2 regions of the Labrys sp. E2SS-1L genome follow, and region 2 is predicted to be linked to the other one. Evidence: riboswitches for the same ligand, from Rfam matches in the RefSeq annotation. Region 2 holds a riboswitch; the other holds the start of a gene.
What was found. A riboswitch is a leader RNA that binds a small molecule or an ion and turns the genes downstream of it on or off. The one in region 2 is predicted to bind S-adenosylmethionine.
Positions count from the first base shown of each region.

Region 1 (4,408 bases), 1.0 Mb from region 2:
CGACATTCCCTTGCTGATCGGGGGAGCCACCACCAGCCGCGTCCACACCGCCGTGAAGGTGCATCCGCGCTATGACCGTGGCCAGGCCGTCTATGTGACGGATGCGAGCCGAGCCGTCGGTGTGGTCTCCAGCCTGCTCTCGCCGACGATCAAGCCAGGCTATGTCGAGACCGTCCAGGCCGAATATGCCAAGGTCGCGGCCGCCCATGCCCGCAGCGAGGCCGACAAACTGCGCCTGCCGCTCGCCAAGGCCAGGGCCAACGCCCACAAGGTGGACTGGACCGGCTTCGTCGCCCCCAGGCCGGGCTTCCTCGGCACGCGCGTGTTCGAGAATTACGACCTCGCCGAGCTGGCGCGCTATATCGACTGGACACCCTTCTTCCAGACCTGGGAGCTCAAGGGGCGCTATCCCGCCATCCTCTCCGACGAGAAGCAGGGTGCGGCCGCTCGCCAGCTCTTCGACGATGCCCAGGCCATGCTCGCCCGCATCATCGAAGAGAAGTGGTTCCACCCCAAGGCCGTGATCGGCTTCTGGCCGGCCAATGCCGTCGGCGACGATATACATCTGTATACGGACGAGGGCCGCGGCCGGAAACTCGCCAGCCTGCACACCTTGCGCCAGCAGCTCACCAAGCGCGACGGCCGGGCCAACGTCGCCCTCTCCGATTTCGTCGCGCCTGCAACCAGCGGCCAGGGCGACTATCTCGGCGGCTTCGTGGTTACCGCCGGCATGGAAGAGGAAGCGATCGCCCATCGCTTCGAACGTGCCAATGACGACTATGGCTCGATCCTGGTCAAGGCCCTGGCCGATCGCTTCGCCGAGGCCTTCGCCGAACGCATGCATGAGCGCGTGCGCAAGGAGTTCTGGGGCTATGCGGCCGACGAGAACCTGGCCCCCGACGAACTGATCGGCGAGCCGTATCGCGGTATCCGCCCTGCCCCCGGCTATCCCGCCCAGCCCGACCATACCGAGAAGGGCACGCTGTTCCGCCTGCTCGACGCCGAGGCTCGCATCGGCGTGCAGCTGACCGAAAGCTATGCGATGTGGCCGGGCGCCTCGGTGTCCGGGCTCTATTTCGCCCATCCCGATGCCTATTATTTCGGGGTATCGAAGATCGAGCAGGACCAGGTCGAGGACTATGCGGCCCGCAAGGGCATGAGCGTGGAAGAGGTCGAGCGCTGGCTTTCGCCGGTGCTCAACTATGTGCCCGGCGTCAAGGAGGCGGCGGAATAGACCTGGGAGCGCGGGCATCCTCGCCCGCCCTTGGAAGCGCTTCGCCCTCAGGACGGCAAGAGCGGGCGAGGACGCCCGCGCTCCCAGGAACACCATTGATTTCCAATCACCGCAGGATTAACTCTTCTCCCGTGGTGATTTGGCCGGCCGGCTTGCAGCCACGTTAAACAACTCGCTAAAGGGCCGCTGGATGCATTCCATCCGTGGGCCTGCGGCATTGTTCCGGCAGGCCCAACGTCGATCGAGTGCAACATGCCTATCAAGATTCCGGATACCTTGCCCGCCTTCTCCACCCTGGTCAGCGAAGGGGTGCGGGTGATGACGGAAACCGCCGCCATCCGGCAGGACATCCGCCCGCTGCAGATAGGCCTGCTCAATTTGATGCCCAACAAGATCCGCACCGAATTGCAGATGGCGCGCCTGGTCGGGGCCACGCCGCTGCAGGTCGAACTTTCGCTGGTGCGGGTCGGCGGCCATCGCGCCAAGAACACCTCGGAAGAGCATCTGCTCGCCTTCTACGAAACCTGGGAAGAAGTACGCGAGCGCAAGTTCGACGGCTTCATCATCACCGGCGCACCGGTGGAGACCCTCCCCTTCGAGGAGGTGACCTATTGGAAGGAGCTCGAGCAGATCCTCGACTGGACCACGACCAACGTGCATTCCACGCTGAACGTGTGCTGGGGGGCGATGGCGGCCATCTGGCATTTCCATCGCATTCCCAAATATGAGCTCACGGAGAAGGCCTTCGGCGTCTACCAGCACCACAACCGCAAGCCTTCCTCGATCTATCTCAACGGCTTTTCGGACGACTTCCACATCCCCGTCTCGCGCTGGACGGAGGTGCGCGGCGAGGACGTGCGCAAGAACGCCGAGCTGGAGATCCTGATGGATTCGGACGAAACCGGCGTTTGTCTCATTCACGAGCAACAAGGCAACCGGCTCTATCTGTTCAACCATGTCGAATATGAATCGACCTCGCTGGCCGATGAATATTTTCGCGATGTCGACGCAGGCGTGCCGATCAAGCTGCCGAAGAACTACTTCCCCTATGACGACCCGTCCTTCCCGCCGCGCAATTTCTGGCGCAGCCACGCCCATCTCCTGTTCGGCAACTGGATCAACGAGATCTACCAGACGACGTCCTACGATCTGAGCGAGGTCGGCAAGGGACGCTGAGGCCTTCCGGGCACAGAGGGCACCCTGCCCATAGACGCCAACTTGAGGGTCGGGCGAGATGACCGAGCTGGAGATTATGCTCCACGTCCGAGCCCCCTCGCCCCGTTCTTACGGGGAGAGGATAGAGGTGAGGGGCTCCGCAATGCCCGGTTTTTCAAGGTTTGCGCTGCCCCTCATCTTTACCTTCTCCCCGTGAGAACGGGGCGAAGGAGCGTTTGGCGTCGCAGCTCTCGCCTTAGGTTCGCCCCTATGAGTATTTTGCCCGTTCCCTCCTCCTTCTCGCATCGCATTCAAAGAGCGCCCGAGACGCCCGCGCCCCCGGAATTCCCTCAATCCTTGGCGCGATCCATGCGCATCAGCAACTGCTCGGTCTTGGCGTCCTCGATGCGGTTGTGCAGCCGGCCGGCCTCCTGCTGGTCGCGCAGGGTCTTGGTCAGCGTCACGCAGGTCTGGATCAGCATCACCGTGCCCATGGCCAAGTAGGCCTTGATCCAGATGTCGACCGGGATGAACAGGATGCCGAGGCCGACCATGCCGGCAGCGCCCGCGAAGGCGGCATAGGTGAAGGTCATCCAGGCATTGGAGTGCTTGATCAGGTTCGGCTGTTCCATGGCATTGTCTCGATTTTCCAAGAATTGAAAGGCAGGAGTTGAAAGGATGCTGGCTCAGGCCGCCTGCGCCGCTCGCGCTTGCAGCCGCGCCAGCACGTCCTCGGCCGTCGTCCGCGTCGTGGGACCGAACCCTGCCGCTTCGAGCTTCTCGGCCGTTGCCGCCGAGCGCGCCTCGGCGTCGAGGGCCTCGAGTTCAACCTCCACATCGTCCTGATGGGCCTGCCGGTGCCTGAGGCGGGCCAGCGTCTTTTCGGCATCGGCGAGAGCCGTACCGGGCGCGGCGGCGGCGAAGCCGGACTTGAGCTTATTCACCGTCTCAGCGGCTGCAGTGATGCGCCTGCCTCGTTCGATTTCGAGAAAGCGGCGCTCGGCTGCCGCAAGCTTCGTGCGCAGCCGTCCCGCCTCTTCGGCGAATGTCGCCCGGGCGGCGGCAATCGTCGCGGCATCGTTCTCAAGATTGGCGATCTCACCAGCGGCCTCGCCCGCCAGGTCGTCACGGCCGCCGCGCAGGGCCTCGATCGCGCGATCGTCGAGATCGGCAATGCGCCGGCGCACCTCGCCGAGCCGCCGCGCCTCGGCCTTGTCCTGGGTGATGGCCACCGCCAAGGCGCGCCTTCCCTGTTCGAGGCCGGCCCGAGCATCCCGAATCTGCTGGTCCAGTATCCGCACGGCATTGCGGTCGACGAGATTGTCCTCCGCTTCTGCGGCCGCACCGCGGAACAAGGTCACGATGGTCTTGAACATCACGCTCTCCGTGTTATGAACAATGTTCACAACTCGGACGTTAACCTAACCGTGAACGGCGTTCAAGATAAATTTTGAACAATGTTCAGAGAGGAGTTGCCAGGCATGGCCAAGGCAAGTGCAAGGCGGGAAGAATTACGCGAGAAGCTGATCGAAGCGGCGGAGAAAACCATTGTCACGCAGGGCCATACGGCCTTGAAGGCGCGGGCCCTCGCCGAAGAGGTAGGCTGCGCCCTCGGCGCCATCTATACGGTCTTTCCCGATCTCGCCGCCCTCGTCCTGGCGGTGAATGCCCGCAGCTTCGCTCTGCTCAGCGCCATGCTCGGCCGAGAAGCAGAAGCTGCCGCCGCCGAAGGAGGCAGCCCTCGCGCCATCGCCAATCGCACCTTGATCGCGCTCGCCAACGGTTATCTCGACTTTGCCGCCGAGCATGGCGGGCGCTGGCATGCCCTGTTCGACTTCCGCTTGCCGGACGGCCAGGACCTGCCGGAAGACCATTTGCGCCAGCAGGATGCGCTGTTCCAGCATCTGGAAACCCCGCTCGCCGTGCTCCAGCCCGGCCTCGCTAGAGACGAACGGGCCCTGCTCGCCCGCTCCCTCTTCTCGGCCGCCCATGGCATGGTACTGCTCGGTCTGGAGGGCA
Region 1 is NZ_CP172712.1:3,080,865-3,085,272, reverse strand. It holds gene metH (methionine synthase) at 1-1,234, shown strand, start outside; SAM riboswitch at 1,356-1,433, shown strand; gene metA (homoserine O-acetyltransferase MetA) at 1,487-2,410, shown strand; gene ACIGJE_RS14235 (YiaA/YiaB family inner membrane protein) at 2,740-3,021, opposite strand; gene ACIGJE_RS14230 (PspA/IM30 family protein) at 3,076-3,765, opposite strand; gene ACIGJE_RS14225 (TetR/AcrR family transcriptional regulator) at 3,871-4,408, shown strand, end outside.
Region 1: another riboswitch for S-adenosylmethionine. It lies ahead of metA (homoserine O-acetyltransferase MetA); the one in region 2 lies ahead of ACIGJE_RS19130 (O-succinylhomoserine sulfhydrylase).

Region 2 (4,408 bases):
ACAATCCCGAACGATCCGAAAGGAGAAGGCAGCAGCGCCGATTTCCTCGCAACTGAAGCCTCCGAAGCACTCCATCGCTCGCGCCTGCGCAAGCGGGAACAGCAAGAGACAAAGTGCGGCGGTGGTCGCGACGACAGAGTTCTTCATGGCACCACCCTTGCGCCGGCATCGCGACTTACCGGAAATGCTTCGACAGTTTCAGCGCCTGGCCCTGATAGTTGGAGTTGAGGCCGGCACCGTAGAGGATCTGCGGGCGCTCGAGCATGCGCTCATAGATCAGGCGCCCGACGATCTGGCCGTCCTCGACGATGAAGGGGACTTCACGCGAGCGCACTTCGAGCACGGCCCGGGCCGCTTCCATGCCATCGGGCGAATAACCGAAGCCGGGGTCGAAGAAGCCGGCGTAATGCACCCGGAACTCACCCACCAGCGGGTCGAACGGCACCATTTCGGCGGCGAATTCGGGCGGCACATGCACGGCTTCCTTGGAGGCCAGGATGTAGAACTCATCCGGGTCCAGGATCATGTCGTTCTTGCCGCGATGCGGGATCGGCTCCCAGAAATCGAGAAGATCGCAGGCCGCACGCTTGTCGACATCGATCACGGCGGTATGGCGCTTGGCGCGATAGCCGATGATGCCGTCGCCGAAGCCGGTGAGGTCGACGGAGACGGCGACGCCGCCGGCAATGTCCGGATCGGGCGAGGAGACCAGGCCCATGCGGCGCTGCAATTCGCGCAAGGCGGCATCGTCGATGCGGGCTTCGCCGCGGCGGAAACGGATCTGGCTGAGGCGCGATCCCGTCCTGACCAGCACCGGGAAGGTGCGGGGGCCGATCTCGGCATAGAGCGGGCCGTCATAACCGGCCTCGACCTGGTCGAAGGCGCGGGCATGGTCGGTGATCACGCGGGTGAAGACATCGAGGCGGCCGGTCGAGCTCTTGGGATTGGTGGAGGCGAGAACGCCATCCGGCATCTTCAGGCTTTCGAGCAACGGCACGATGTAGACGCAGCCCGTCTCCAGCACGGCGCCCTTGGTCAGGTCGATCTCGTGCAAAGCGAGGTCGGCGATGCGCTCGGCGACCGTGTTGCGCGGGCCGGGCAGGAAACTTGCCCGCATGCGATAAGCCTTGGCGCCCAGGCGCAGGTCGAGGCTGGCCGGCTGGATCTGGTCCGTGGCCAAGGGCTGCTCGATGCGGACGGCGCCCGCCTCGACCAGGCCGGCAATCGCCTGTGAGGGCAGGATGCCATGGCTATGCAGAAGGCCTGGGGAGTGCAGGAGGTTCGAGGACGGCATGGCTCTCGCTTTTTGCTGCCAGTTTTGGCGTATCTTGGTCTTGCTAGACGAAACCATGCATTGACGCCATCGGGGAGTAGGGCTACTCAACAGTCTTCGTCGTGGTGGATTTGGGCCGGCCGGCTTGCAGCCACGTAAAACAACTCGCTAAAGGGCCGTGGGAAAGAGCGCTGGCGCTCGACTTGCGGCTGTTCAGGATTGCCGCAGATGACCAAACCGTTGACTTCAGCACCTTCCACCCGGGAATTGCAGCCGGCCACCCGGCTCGTGCATGCCGGCACGCTGCGCTCGCAATATGCCGAGACCTCGGAGGCGTTGTTCCTCACCCAGGGATTCGTCTACGAAAGCGCCGAGCAGGCGGAGGCCCGTTTCAAGGGCGAGGATGCCGGCTTCATCTATAGCCGCTTCTCCAATCCCACCGTGGCGATGTTCGAGCAGCGCATGGCGGAACTGGAGGGAGCCGAAGCTGCCCGCGCCACCGCCTCCGGCATGGCGGCCGTCACCGCGACCCTGATCGGCCAGCTCAAGGCCGGCGACCATGTCGTCGCCGCCAAGGCCCTGTTCGGCTCCTGCCGCTATGTCATCGAGGAATTGTTGCCGCGCTTCGGCGTGACTTCGACTCTGGTCGATGGCACCGAGCTGGCCCAGTGGCAGGCGGCGGTTCGGCCGGAAACCAAGGTGTTCTTCCTGGAAAGCCCGACCAATCCGACACTCGAGATCCTCGACATCGAGGCCATCGCCAAGATCGCCAAGAGCGCCGGTGCCACGCTGGTGGTGGACAATGTGTTCGCCACGCCGCTGCTGCAGAGCCCGCTCAAGCTCGGCGCCGATTGCGTGGTCTATTCGGCCACCAAGCACATCGACGGGCAGGGCCGCTGTCTGGCTGGCGTGATCCTGGCGTCGGAAAAGTTCATCAACGACCACATCCATACCTATCTGCGCCAGACCGGCCCCTCGATCTCTCCCTTCAATGCCTGGGTGATGCTCAAGGGCCTGGAGACGCTGGAACTGCGGGTCGAGCGCCAGATCGCCAATGCGGTCAAGGTTGCCGATGCCCTCGCTGGCCACGCGGCCGTCGAGCGCGTGATCTATCCCTTCCGCGACGACCATCCGCAGGCCGAACTGGCGCGCCGCCAGATGAAGGCCGGCGGCACGCTGGTGACCTTCGAGGTGAAGGGCGGCAAGGCGGCGGCGTTCAAGGTCGCCAATGCCTTGAAGATCACCCGCATTTCCAACAATCTCGGCGACACCAAAAGCCTGATCACCCATCCCTCGACCACCACCCATCAGCGCTTCGAGGAAGATGCGCGCCTGGGCATGGGCATCCGCCAGGGCATGCTGCGTTTCTCCGCCGGCATCGAGAGCGCCGACGACCTGATCGCCGACTTTGCGCAGGCCCTCGACAAGGCCCTGTAATCGGGGGGCTTTAGACCAGCCTGGAAGTACCGTATCTCCCGGAGGAGCCGGGGCTGGTCTTGAAGACCAGCCCACAAATGGGCTTTGGCGCGATCATCCCGAAGCGTTATCATGCCTGTGCCAAAACCGGCATGCATGCGGGCAGAGCGATGGGGATCTTCGCGACGCTGAAGGCCATGGTCGAGCGGGACGGGCGCGCCGTGCTCGTCACCATCATGGACGTGCGCGGGTCAAGCCCACGCGAAGCAGGCACGCGTATGGCCGTGCGGGCAGACGGCGCCTTTTCCGGCACGATCGGCGGTGGCACGCTGGAATGGCAGGTGCTCGCCGAAGCGCAGGCGCTGCTTTCGGCTCGGGAGGGACGCCGCATGCGCTCCCTGGACAAGGCCCTGGGACCGGACCTCGGCCAATGCTGCGGCGGCCGGGTCAGCCTGATGCTGGAGCGTCTGGAGCGGGACGATCTCGCCTGGCTGAACGAGCTTGCGACGCCGGCGGGCGGAACCTCCATCAGCATCGGCATGCCGCATGAGCGAGGCGGCTTCATCCGTCGCCGGGCCAGCGATGCCGAGGCACAGGGGCTACCCGCCGAAACGGCCAGCCGCTTCCTGCCGGACGGGCGCCTGCTCGAAAGGCTGGATCCCACAAATCCGTCTGTCTATCTGTTCGGCGCCGGTCATGTCGGCCGGGCTCTGATCCTGGCGCTGGCGCCTCTGCCGATCGACGTGGTCTGGTGCGATGCCCGGCCCGACGCCTTCCCGAGCCATGTGCCGCAGCATGTCGTGCTCCGCCGAGATGCCGAGCCCGAGCGTATCCTGGTCGGTGCGCCTGACCATGCGCGTATCGTGGTGATGACGCATAGCCACGCGCTCGATCTTGCCATCGTTTCGTCGGCTCTGGCGGCGGATCGCTTCGCCTATGTCGGCGTGATCGGCTCACAGACCAAGCGGGCTCGCTTCGTCTCGCAATTGCGGCAGGCGGGCCTGGCGGAACGGCTGATCGAAGGCATGATCTGCCCGCTCGGAATACCCGGCATCGAAGGCAAGGAGCCGGCGGTGATAGCGGCTTCCGTCGTGGCCCAGATCTTGCAATTACCCCGTCAGGCCGGCAGCCGGATGTCGGTCCTGAAAGGCCATCGGCGTCTCGGCTAGTCCCGGTACGCCGCTGAGTTGGGGAAAAGCTACGTTACCATGCCTGAACTCTTCGCATCTGCCTTATTTGCGCCTATGAATTGGGCACGTCCATGAATGTGGCAGCAATGGCAGACGCTCACACGCCCCTGATCGAAGCGAGGGGTATCGTCAAGATCTTCGGCGCGCTGAGAGCGAATGACGGCATCGATCTGAAGATCATGCCGCATGAGATCCATGCTTTGCTGGGCGAGAACGGCGCCGGCAAGTCGACCTTCGTCAAGATTCTCTATGGCCTGCTCCAGCCCAACGAGGGGCAGCTCTTCTGGCAGGGACAGCCGATCCAGTTGCCGCGCCCGGCGGCGGCTCGCGCCGTGGGCATCGGCATGGTGTTTCAGCATTTCTCGCTGTTCGACAATCTCAGCGTCGCCGAGAATGTTGCCCTGGCCCAGCCCCCGGGCACGAAATTGCGGGATGTCGAGGAAGGCATCGCGGCGGTATCGGCGGCCTATGGCCTGCCGCTCGAACCGCGCCGGCCGGTGCATACGCTTTCGGTGGGGGAGCGGCAGCG
Region 2 is NZ_CP172712.1:4,082,856-4,087,263, reverse strand. It holds gene ACIGJE_RS19140 (hypothetical protein) at 1-147, opposite strand, end outside; gene ACIGJE_RS19135 (2'-deoxycytidine 5'-triphosphate deaminase) at 176-1,294, opposite strand; SAM riboswitch at 1,386-1,465, shown strand; gene ACIGJE_RS19130 (O-succinylhomoserine sulfhydrylase) at 1,502-2,710, shown strand; gene xdhC (xanthine dehydrogenase accessory protein XdhC) at 2,860-3,858, shown strand; gene ACIGJE_RS19120 (ABC transporter ATP-binding protein) at 3,966-4,408, shown strand, end outside.